2 regions of the Clostridium fessum genome follow, and region 1 is predicted to be linked to the other one. Evidence: riboswitches for the same ligand, from Rfam matches in the RefSeq annotation. Region 1 holds a riboswitch; the other holds the start of a gene.
The links. A riboswitch is a leader RNA that binds a small molecule or an ion and turns the genes downstream of it on or off. The one in region 1 is predicted to bind molybdenum cofactor.
Positions count from the first base shown of each region.

Region 2: linked by a shared signal. The riboswitch ahead of PG862_RS02355 (DVU_1555 family C-GCAxxG-C-C protein) and the one ahead of PG862_RS10355 (substrate-binding domain-containing protein) in region 1 are both predicted to bind molybdenum cofactor.

Region 1 is NZ_JAQEQF010000007.1:123,727-128,155, forward strand. Features, by position in the region: gene hypD (trans-4-hydroxy-L-proline dehydratase) at 1-42, opposite strand, end outside; gene PG862_RS10350 (trans-4-hydroxy-L-proline dehydratase activase) at 60-980, opposite strand; molybdenum cofactor riboswitch at 1,567-1,688, shown strand; gene PG862_RS10355 (substrate-binding domain-containing protein) at 1,816-2,736, shown strand; gene PG862_RS10360 (ABC transporter permease) at 2,947-3,630, shown strand; gene PG862_RS10365 (ABC transporter ATP-binding protein) at 3,617-4,327, shown strand.
Region 2 is NZ_JAQEQF010000001.1:499,232-503,660, reverse strand. Features, by position in the region: gene PG862_RS02365 (peptide ABC transporter substrate-binding protein) at 1-539, shown strand, start outside; gene PG862_RS02360 (FCD domain-containing protein) at 832-1,539, shown strand; molybdenum cofactor riboswitch at 2,125-2,244, shown strand; gene PG862_RS02355 (DVU_1555 family C-GCAxxG-C-C protein) at 2,450-2,890, shown strand; gene PG862_RS02350 (molybdopterin-dependent oxidoreductase) at 2,976-4,429, shown strand, end outside.

The DNA of each region.
Region 1 (4,429 bases):
TAACAGACCTTCTGGTGTGTTGATTACGAATGAAGTATCCATTTTTTCTGCCATTTAAATCATCCTCCTATATTGACTTTGTTGAAGCCCTGTTCTTCGAACATGGACTTAAAGTGTTCCATAAGCTCGGACACCGGTACGCTCATCTCATCATCATGGTACTCCATGTCGAGGCTGGCGTATTTACCCTTTCCGATGTCATGATAAGGTAAAAGGTTTACCTGACGTGCGTGAATATTGTTTTCCTTCAGGAAATGGATGACACTTTCAATGTGTTCATCGGTTGCGTTGACCTGCTGGATAATCGGAAGCCGGATATAAAGACCTGCGCCCTCATCACTTAATTTCTTTAAGTTCTCAAGAATCAGTGAATTGTCAACGCCGATATACTTCTTGTGGTCTTCCGGATCCATCACTTTGATGTCGTAAAGAAAAACATCTACGTAAGGAAGAATCCGCTTCAGATTCTCATAGTCTGTGTAGCCGCTGGTGTCGATGAAAACGCTGACACCGTTCTCGTGGAGCTTGCGACAGACCTCTTCCACATAGTCCATATGCTGGGAAGCCATAACCTCGCCACCGGAGAGTGTCACACCGCCGCCGGACTGCTCATAGAAGATTTTGTCCTTCATCGCTTCCTTGACAAGTGCATCTACCGTGTATTCCTTACCGGCTAACTCCCGGGCCTCTGTGATGCACCAGTCGGTACAGACGCCGCAGGCGGTACACTTGGAACGGTCAAATACAATCTTGCCGTCTACGATGGAATTGGCTCCCTGTTTACATTTTGCAACACATCGACCACAGGCGGTACATTTGTGATGATGAAAAATCAGTTCCTTATAATAATGCTGACTCTCCGGGTTGTGGCACCACATACAGCGTAAGGGACATCCCTTGAAGAAAATCGTGGTGCGGACACCATCGCCGTCGTGCGTTGAAAATTTCTGGATGTTAAATATGTAAGGAGTTTCTGCCATCCTTTCCCCCTCCTTTGCAAAAACTAGACTGTGTTCTAGTTCTGAGTCTATAATACTACAACCAACTCAAGAATACAAGAGTAAATTGAAAAAAATGTATTAATTTAATTTTTAACAGACGAATCTGAAAAATAATCATCCGATCACGCTGAAACAAGCGGAATGCGGAATGACTATAAAAGAAAATTAATATAACATATAAGATATCATAGAAAAAGGGGGCTTACAATCGGCAAAAGTGAGGATATTATGCATGAAAAGAAAGTGAAAATTGTAGAAAAGATAGAATGGTTTGAATATTCATAATATATAAAACAAAAACAAAAAATTAAGCACAGTTAAAAGAGTATCGCACAAATATGAAAAGGGAAAATCAAGATAGAAGTGAAAAAAGACTAAAAATCCAGAATAACAGTAGAAAAGAGCAGTAGAAAACAAAAGACAAAATAAATAAGAAGCTTGAAAAAATGAAAAAATTTCGCTCATGTGAAAGTTGCCCGGTTGACAAGAAGAATTTTGACATGGTATAGTAAAAATGTATAAGGATGTTTCGGGAAGTATTAGAAAAACCCGGACAGCAGAAGCCAGGAAAACTATATTTCGAGCTGAAAAACCTAACACAGTATATTGTCAGGGTTCACAGCCAATGGGTATCAGGGGAAACTCGGATGCCTCCCGCATTTGGAAAGAAATGCATTGGAAAGAGAAGTAGAACCTGCTGCTTATTAGGAAGAAAGGCAGCTGGTAAAAGGCGGCGCATCCTCTGCCAGAGTCTCGTTCCGATGAAATGTTTTTCAGAGTATTCTTAAACAAAAGAAGGGAGAAGAACAATTTTATGAAGAAGACAAACAGAATCATTGCATTAGCAATGGCGGCTATGACAGCATTGTCTATGACAGCCTGCTCTGGAAGTGCAAAAGAGACGACGGAGGCGGAAAGCGCCGCAGAGACAACCGCAGAGGCTGCTGAGGAAAGCAGTGCAGAGGAGACCAAGAAAGCATCCGGAGAGACGCTTCTGATGGCAACGACGACCAGTACCGATAATACGGGTCTTCTGGATTACTTAAAGCCAATCTTTTTAGAGGATACAGGTATTGACTTACAGTGGACGGCAGTAGGAACCGGTGATGCGATTCAGAAAGCAAAAGATGGTGAAGTCGATGTGATACTGGTTCATTCCAAAGCAAAAGAAGAAGAATTCGTGGAGAGCGGCTACGGTGTAGAGCGCTTCCAGGTTATGTATAATGATTTCGTGATCGTAGGACCGAAGGATGGTCCGATTGCAAAGACGGATGATATCAACGCTGCATTTAAGCAGATCATGGACGAGCAGCTGACATTTGTGTCCCGTGGAGACAACTCCGGTACCCATAACAAGGAGACCGGAATCTGGGAGAAGCTGGGAATTACAGATTATGAGAGCAATCCAAACTATGTATCGGCAGGCGCTGGAATGGCTGATACACTGGCGATGGCAGATGAAAAAGGCGGCTACTGCCTGTCTGACCGCGGTACCTGGCTTGCCAAGAAGGCAGATTTCCCGGATATGGATATTGTATGTGAAGGCAGCAAGGAACTTTTAAACCAGTACGGCGTTATCGCAGTAAATCCGGAGAAATATCCGGATGTCAACAACGAGGCGGCGAATACGTTTATCAAGTGGATCTGTTCTCCGGAAATCCAGACTCTGATCGGTGAATACGGCGTAGAGGAGTACGGCGAGCCGTTATTCTTCCCGAATGCAGAGCAGAAGTAGAATACTGCCGGATGATATGCGGCAGTGCTGGAATTAGCGTATTTAAACGAATAAAGCAGGCAGTTGAACCTTGCAGAATTTATAATGTATAAACAGGAAACCGGAGAAGGGAGGATGCACTTTTTCCGGTTTTTCTGTCATTAAGAATTGAGAAAATGAGAACGCCTGCAGAATATAAGGTGTTTCAGTGAATATGCTGGGAGAAAAAATATGGGAAACCTGTTTTCAAAATTTTTTGGTACGGTCGGAGTGATAGATTCTATCCGGGTAACGCTGGTGATGTCTTTCTGGTCAACCTTGATTGCGTCCATGCTTGGAATTTTTCTGGGACTTGTGCTGGAGCAGACGAAATTTCCAGGAAAAAAGCTGGTAGTCCGCGTGAACCGGACCTTGATGGGAGCACCTCCGGTCGTCATCGGACTGCTCACATATATGCTTTTGAGAAAAAAAGGTCCGTTTGGGGCGCTTCGATGGGTATTTACGATCAAAGGAATGGTGGCAGCCCAGGTTCTGATCATCACTCCGATCGTCTGTGGAATGGTATATTCATATGCGGTTCGCACGGCGCCTTCGATCCGGGCGTTTGCCAGGACGATGGGAGCTGACCGGCATCAGACCGCGCGGCTTCTGCTGCGTGAAATGAAAAATGAAATTTATTTTGCGGTTGTGTCTGGATATGGGCGTTCCATCAGTGAGGTCGGGGCGGTCTTTCTGGTAGGTGGAAATATAAAAAACAGCACCCGGACAATGACAACTGCGATTTCAACCCTGAAAGGTGCAGGCGATTATTATGAAGGGGTATTTTTGGGAGTGATCCTGATGCTTCTGGCATTTTCGGTACAGACATTGGCAGAACATTTCAGACAGGAGGAGACACCGGATGAAAATCTCTAAGCTGCAAAAGAAGATAGGTCAGTTTACGCTTCAAATCGAGGAACTGTATCTGGAGAGCGGGAAGGTTCATGGTCTGATAGGAACCAATGGCTGCGGAAAAACAACACTTTCCAAGCTGATACAGGGGATATTGGTTCCGGATGGCGGGAAGATTGATTACGAGGGACTGACACCCCGGGATATCACGATGACAACACAGAGACCGTATCTTTTGCATGATACGGTGTATCAGAACCTGATCTATCCGCTGAAAATACGGGGAATCCGCCCGGATGAGGCGAAGATGGATGCCTGGCTGGAACGATGTGGGCTTCTGCAGAAAAAAAATCAGTATGCCCGTTCCCTGAGCAGCGGAGAACAGCAGAAATTATCATTTATCAGGGCTCTGGTATTTGACCCTGCGTTTGTGATTGTTGATGAAACGCTTTCCAACCTGGATCCTGACAGTACAGAATTGTTTGAACAGCTGATGCGGGAGCAGCAGACGAAAAATAAGATGACATGGCTGCTAATCAGCCATCAGCTGGTGCATGTCCGCAAGATTTGTGACCAGGTACATTTTATGGAGCAGGGGAATGTTCTGGTGTCCGGAACACCGGAAGAAATCCTTCTTCACCCGTCGCATCCGTCCATCCGCCGGTATTTGGCAGATACGGAGGTTTCATATCGTGAAAATGAAAAAAATTCAGAAATATGAATATAAATGCGAGGCGATTGCGTTGAACATGAAAAAAATGGGAAGAGTTTTGCTTGGGATGATTGACACAGTTTGTGAAAATGTGGTATAATTTCTGGTAGA
Region 2 (4,429 bases), on a different contig from region 1:
AGGCAGCAAAAGAGCTGTGGAAGACAGGCCTTGGCGAGCTTGGCAAAGATTCCTTATCCTTCACTTTAATGTGTGAAGATACTGATTCTGCACAGGCTGTTGCACAGTTCTTACAGAGCGAGTGGCAGAACAACCTGCCGGGTCTGACCATCGAACTTCAGGTACTTCCGAAGAAAGCCCGTCTGGAATACATGCAGAAAGGTGAATATGATATCGGTCTTACCCGCTGGGGTCCGGACTACGCAGATCCGATGACTGATCTGGATATGTGGATAACCGGCAGCTCCACCAACTACTCCCAGTTCTCCGATGCAGACTACGATGCAACCATCCAGTCCGCAAAGAAGGGCGATCTGGCACTCGACCAGGATGCTCGTTGGGAAGCTTTAGTTGGCTGTGAGAAGACGCTGGCAGATCAGTGTGTTCTGTTCCCGATTTACGGACAGTCTGTAGCCGTTATGACCAATCCGGATGTAAGCGGTATCCAGTACTACTCCGTAGGGCTTCCTTATCTGTTCATCAATGTAGATAAAAAGTAATAAATAAAAACAGATGGATCAAAATCTGAAATGATTTTAGATTCAAAGCGGACCGCAGGGCAAGAAAATGTACCCTGCGGTTCGCTTTTTTCTGTCATAGAAGTATTTAAAGGGATGATTTACACGAATCGGAAATGATGATACAATCATAGAAATGGGTAGTGTGATGCTGCCAAGGTAGAGATTATATCGATGGATGTGTGTGGTCCATTGTGAAATATGAGAATAAAAATGGATGTTAGGAGCATGAGGATTTACAGCTTAAAATGGGTTAGAGCATAAGGGAGGAAAAATGGCAGGGAAAAAACGAAACAGCAGCTTTGAAATACTGACAGCCATGCAGGAATTAAACACCCCGGCGGGAGCGCTCCAGCTGGCGCAGATCCTGCATCTTCCGTCCGCCAGCATCGGGCGGGAGCTTCTGGATTTGGAGAAAGCAGGGCTGCTTGTCAAGGTGCAGAATAAGGGGCGGATCCTGACGCCGCAGGGCGAACGCTTTCTGGAAGAAGAACGGTCACGCCGGGAGAAGATGAAGGCGGCGAATGAGCTTATCGAGGCGGCGTCGATGGAGACAGAAAGCGGGCTGGAGGATATTCTTTTAGTGCGGAAACTCCTGGAGGGATATGCGGCGGAGGCGTGTGCAGAGCGGATTGATCCGAAGGAATTGCAGAAATTAAAAGATCTGCAGGCAGACTATCTCTATGCAATCCGCCATGGAAGGGCGGGAAGCGAGGAGGATCTGGCGTTCCATCTGAAGATCGCGCATCTCTCAGGCAGTCCGTCTATCCTGCGGATGTTAAAGCTCATCCTGACCGATCAGGACGCGTATGCGCGCTTCAACCAGGCGGCAGTCCGCTCTGATGAAGTCCGGGAAAATGAACACGAAAGCCTTCTGGCAGCGATCGAAGCCAGAGACGGGGCGCTGGCGCGCCGGGAGATGGAGCGGCATCTGGAGCATGTAGGGGAGAACCTGCAGGCGTATTTTGCGGGGAGAAAGTAGGATTTGTACGGATTATAAATAAGAAAAAATTTATGCAAATCACATTTTCGATGCGGAATTTGTATGTGCATGAATTCTGTTCTTAAATATGCTTGCGTTATCTGAAATAAAAAATAATGGTTTGCAGAATAAAATTTAAAACAGAAAAAGAAAATGAAAAAAAGATACTTAAAAATGTGAGGATTTATAGCGGATAAATAACAGATATTCATGTTTGATTATGAATCAAAAAGATATAAATTTCATATAAGTGAAATTAAAGTGAACAAAATTCACGTTTAAACAAATGAAAATGAAAAATTATAAAAGTGTGTGGATCGTTATTTTTAAAAAAAATACTCGATCAAATAGTAGAAAGAAAGAATACAAATCTTCAAATAATACAATATTTGAACGGAAGTTATGCTGAAATCTTGTAAGTAAACAGATATTACAAGGGTAAAATAGCATGTTGAAAATCCCGTATTGAGGTAAAATAAGGGGCGAACAAGTGTCCTGTCGATGTAAAAAATTTCAAAATTATGAAAAATGAGATTGACTTTCGATGAAAAGCAGAGTACCATAGAGGTATCAAAACCAAAATAGAAACAATCTGTTTTTCGAGCCGAAATTGCTAAGCGGGAAACCGTATGCAGTCAGGCCAATGGGTACATCTGGAAATGGAAGTGCCTTCCGCATTTGAAAAGAAAGAGAGATTCGCTTTACATCGATGGATACGGGAAGCTGTCAGGCTTCTTGTATAGATAGGGTATATATGTGCTGGCAGATAGGTATAGGTATAGGTATAGATATAGGTGTATCCATATCTATAGGTGCAGATGTATATACAAACTCGGATACGTTAAGCGGTACTGTCTTTTCAGAGGCGGTGCCGCTTTTCTTTTTGTGTTTCTAAGAACAGGAGGTGCGGATGGAGCCGGATATTAAAAAACTGAACCAGCTGCTTTTATCGGGAAGCTGCTGCAGTCAGGCACTTGTATCACTGGGACTTACCCTTAAGGGCGAGGAGAACCCGAGCCTTCTGAAGGCATCTGCAGCACTCTGTCTGGGAGTCAGAAGCGGGCTGACCTGCGGAGCTCTGACCGGTGCGGCGATGATGATGGCGCTCTTTGAGCCGGAAGCGGCATACAGCGAGATGATACCGGAACTGGCAGACTGGTTTCAGGAAAACTATGGTGAAATCTATGGAGGAAGTGATTGTCATTCGATTTTAGGAGATAACATAGCCAACAAGGCACTTCGGTGTCCCCAGGTGGTAGAGAATACCTACCGCAAGGCCAGAGAACTTCTGGAGGACTATGGCGTGGATCTGGCGGATCTGGCAGAGATGCTGGAAAACGCGGATGACTAAGGAATCGTAAGTATTGGGTATGATGCGGAAGGATAGTCGGAAGCATCAGGGCTCTATTTATTTTAAAGAAGGAGGACGAAACAGCATGAAATTAAGAAAAATGATGTTGAACATCAACGGTGTTGATCGTATGTTTATGTGCGATCCGGAAAACGATAAACTGTCAGATGTTCTGCGCCGGATCGGTCTGACCGGTGTTAAGGTTGGATGTGGAACCGGTGTCTGCGGTTCATGTTCCATCATTCTGAACGGACAGGTAATCCGTTCCTGTACCAAGAAAATCAGCCAGGTAGAAGAGTATTCCAAGATTACCACCATCGAGGGTATCGGTACTCCGCAGCATCTGCATCCGTTACAGGTTGCATGGATGAACTGCGGTGCTGTACAGTGTGGTTTCTGTGTACCAGGCTTCATCGTTTCCGCATATGCTCTGTTAGAGCAGAACCCGGATCCGACCCGTGAAGAGGTTCGTGACTGGTTCCAGAAGACAAGAAACGTATGCCGTTGTACCGGATACAAACAGATTGTAGATGCAGTTATGGCTGCAGCTAAGGTTATGCGTGGCGAGTGCAGCATCGAGGATATCAAGTTCCACAATCCGGAAGATGGCAACTACTACGGAAAACCGGTTGTTCGTCAGGATGCACTTGGTAAGGTTTGTGGTCTGACCGACTACGGCGATGATCAGGCTCTTAAGATGCCGCAGGGCGTTTTATATGCAGCTATCGTTCAGCCGAAGGTTACCCATCATGCAAAGATTCTGGCTATCCATACTGAGGAAGCTGAGAAGATGCCGGGCGTTGTTAAGGTTATCACAGCAAAAGACCTCATCGCAGCAGGCGGAACTAACATCATGGCTGAGGGTCAGTTCCATGAGAGAAGTACTGTTATGACACCATCCCGTAAAGTTCTTCAGGATGAGAAGATCTATCGTTACGGTGATGTTATCGCTATGGTAGTAGCTCATACACATCGTCAGGCTCGTGCAGCAGCCGCTAAGGTTACGATGGAATACGAGCAGCTGCCAGAGTATCTGACATATCTGGATGCAGTTATGCCGGATGCTATCCGTATCCATGAGGATACTCCGAACATCTTCTGCGAGCAGCCGGTATTAAAGGGAGCAGGTCTGGAAGATGCAGAAGAGGTAAGAGACTTAATCGACAAAGCACCGCATGTAGTAGAAGGAAGCTTCTCCTCCTCCCGTGAGCCGCATCTTTCCATCGAGGGTTGTGTACTTCAGTCTTACTGGGGCGATGATGGCCTGCTGACCATTCAGTGTAAATCCCAGTGTGTATACTCCTCGATCGGACGTCTGGGTAACTGCCTTGGTGTACCGAAGGATAAATACCGTATCATCATGAACCCGACCGGCGCAAGCTTTGGATGGTCTACCAACGCAGGCGATATCGCACTGTGTGCAGCTTGTACCGTAGTTACCGGCGAGCCGGTATCCCTGTCCATGTCCTATGAAGAGCATCAGCACTTCAGCGGCAAACGCTGCCCGGCATACTCCAATGGCCGTCTGGCATGTGATAA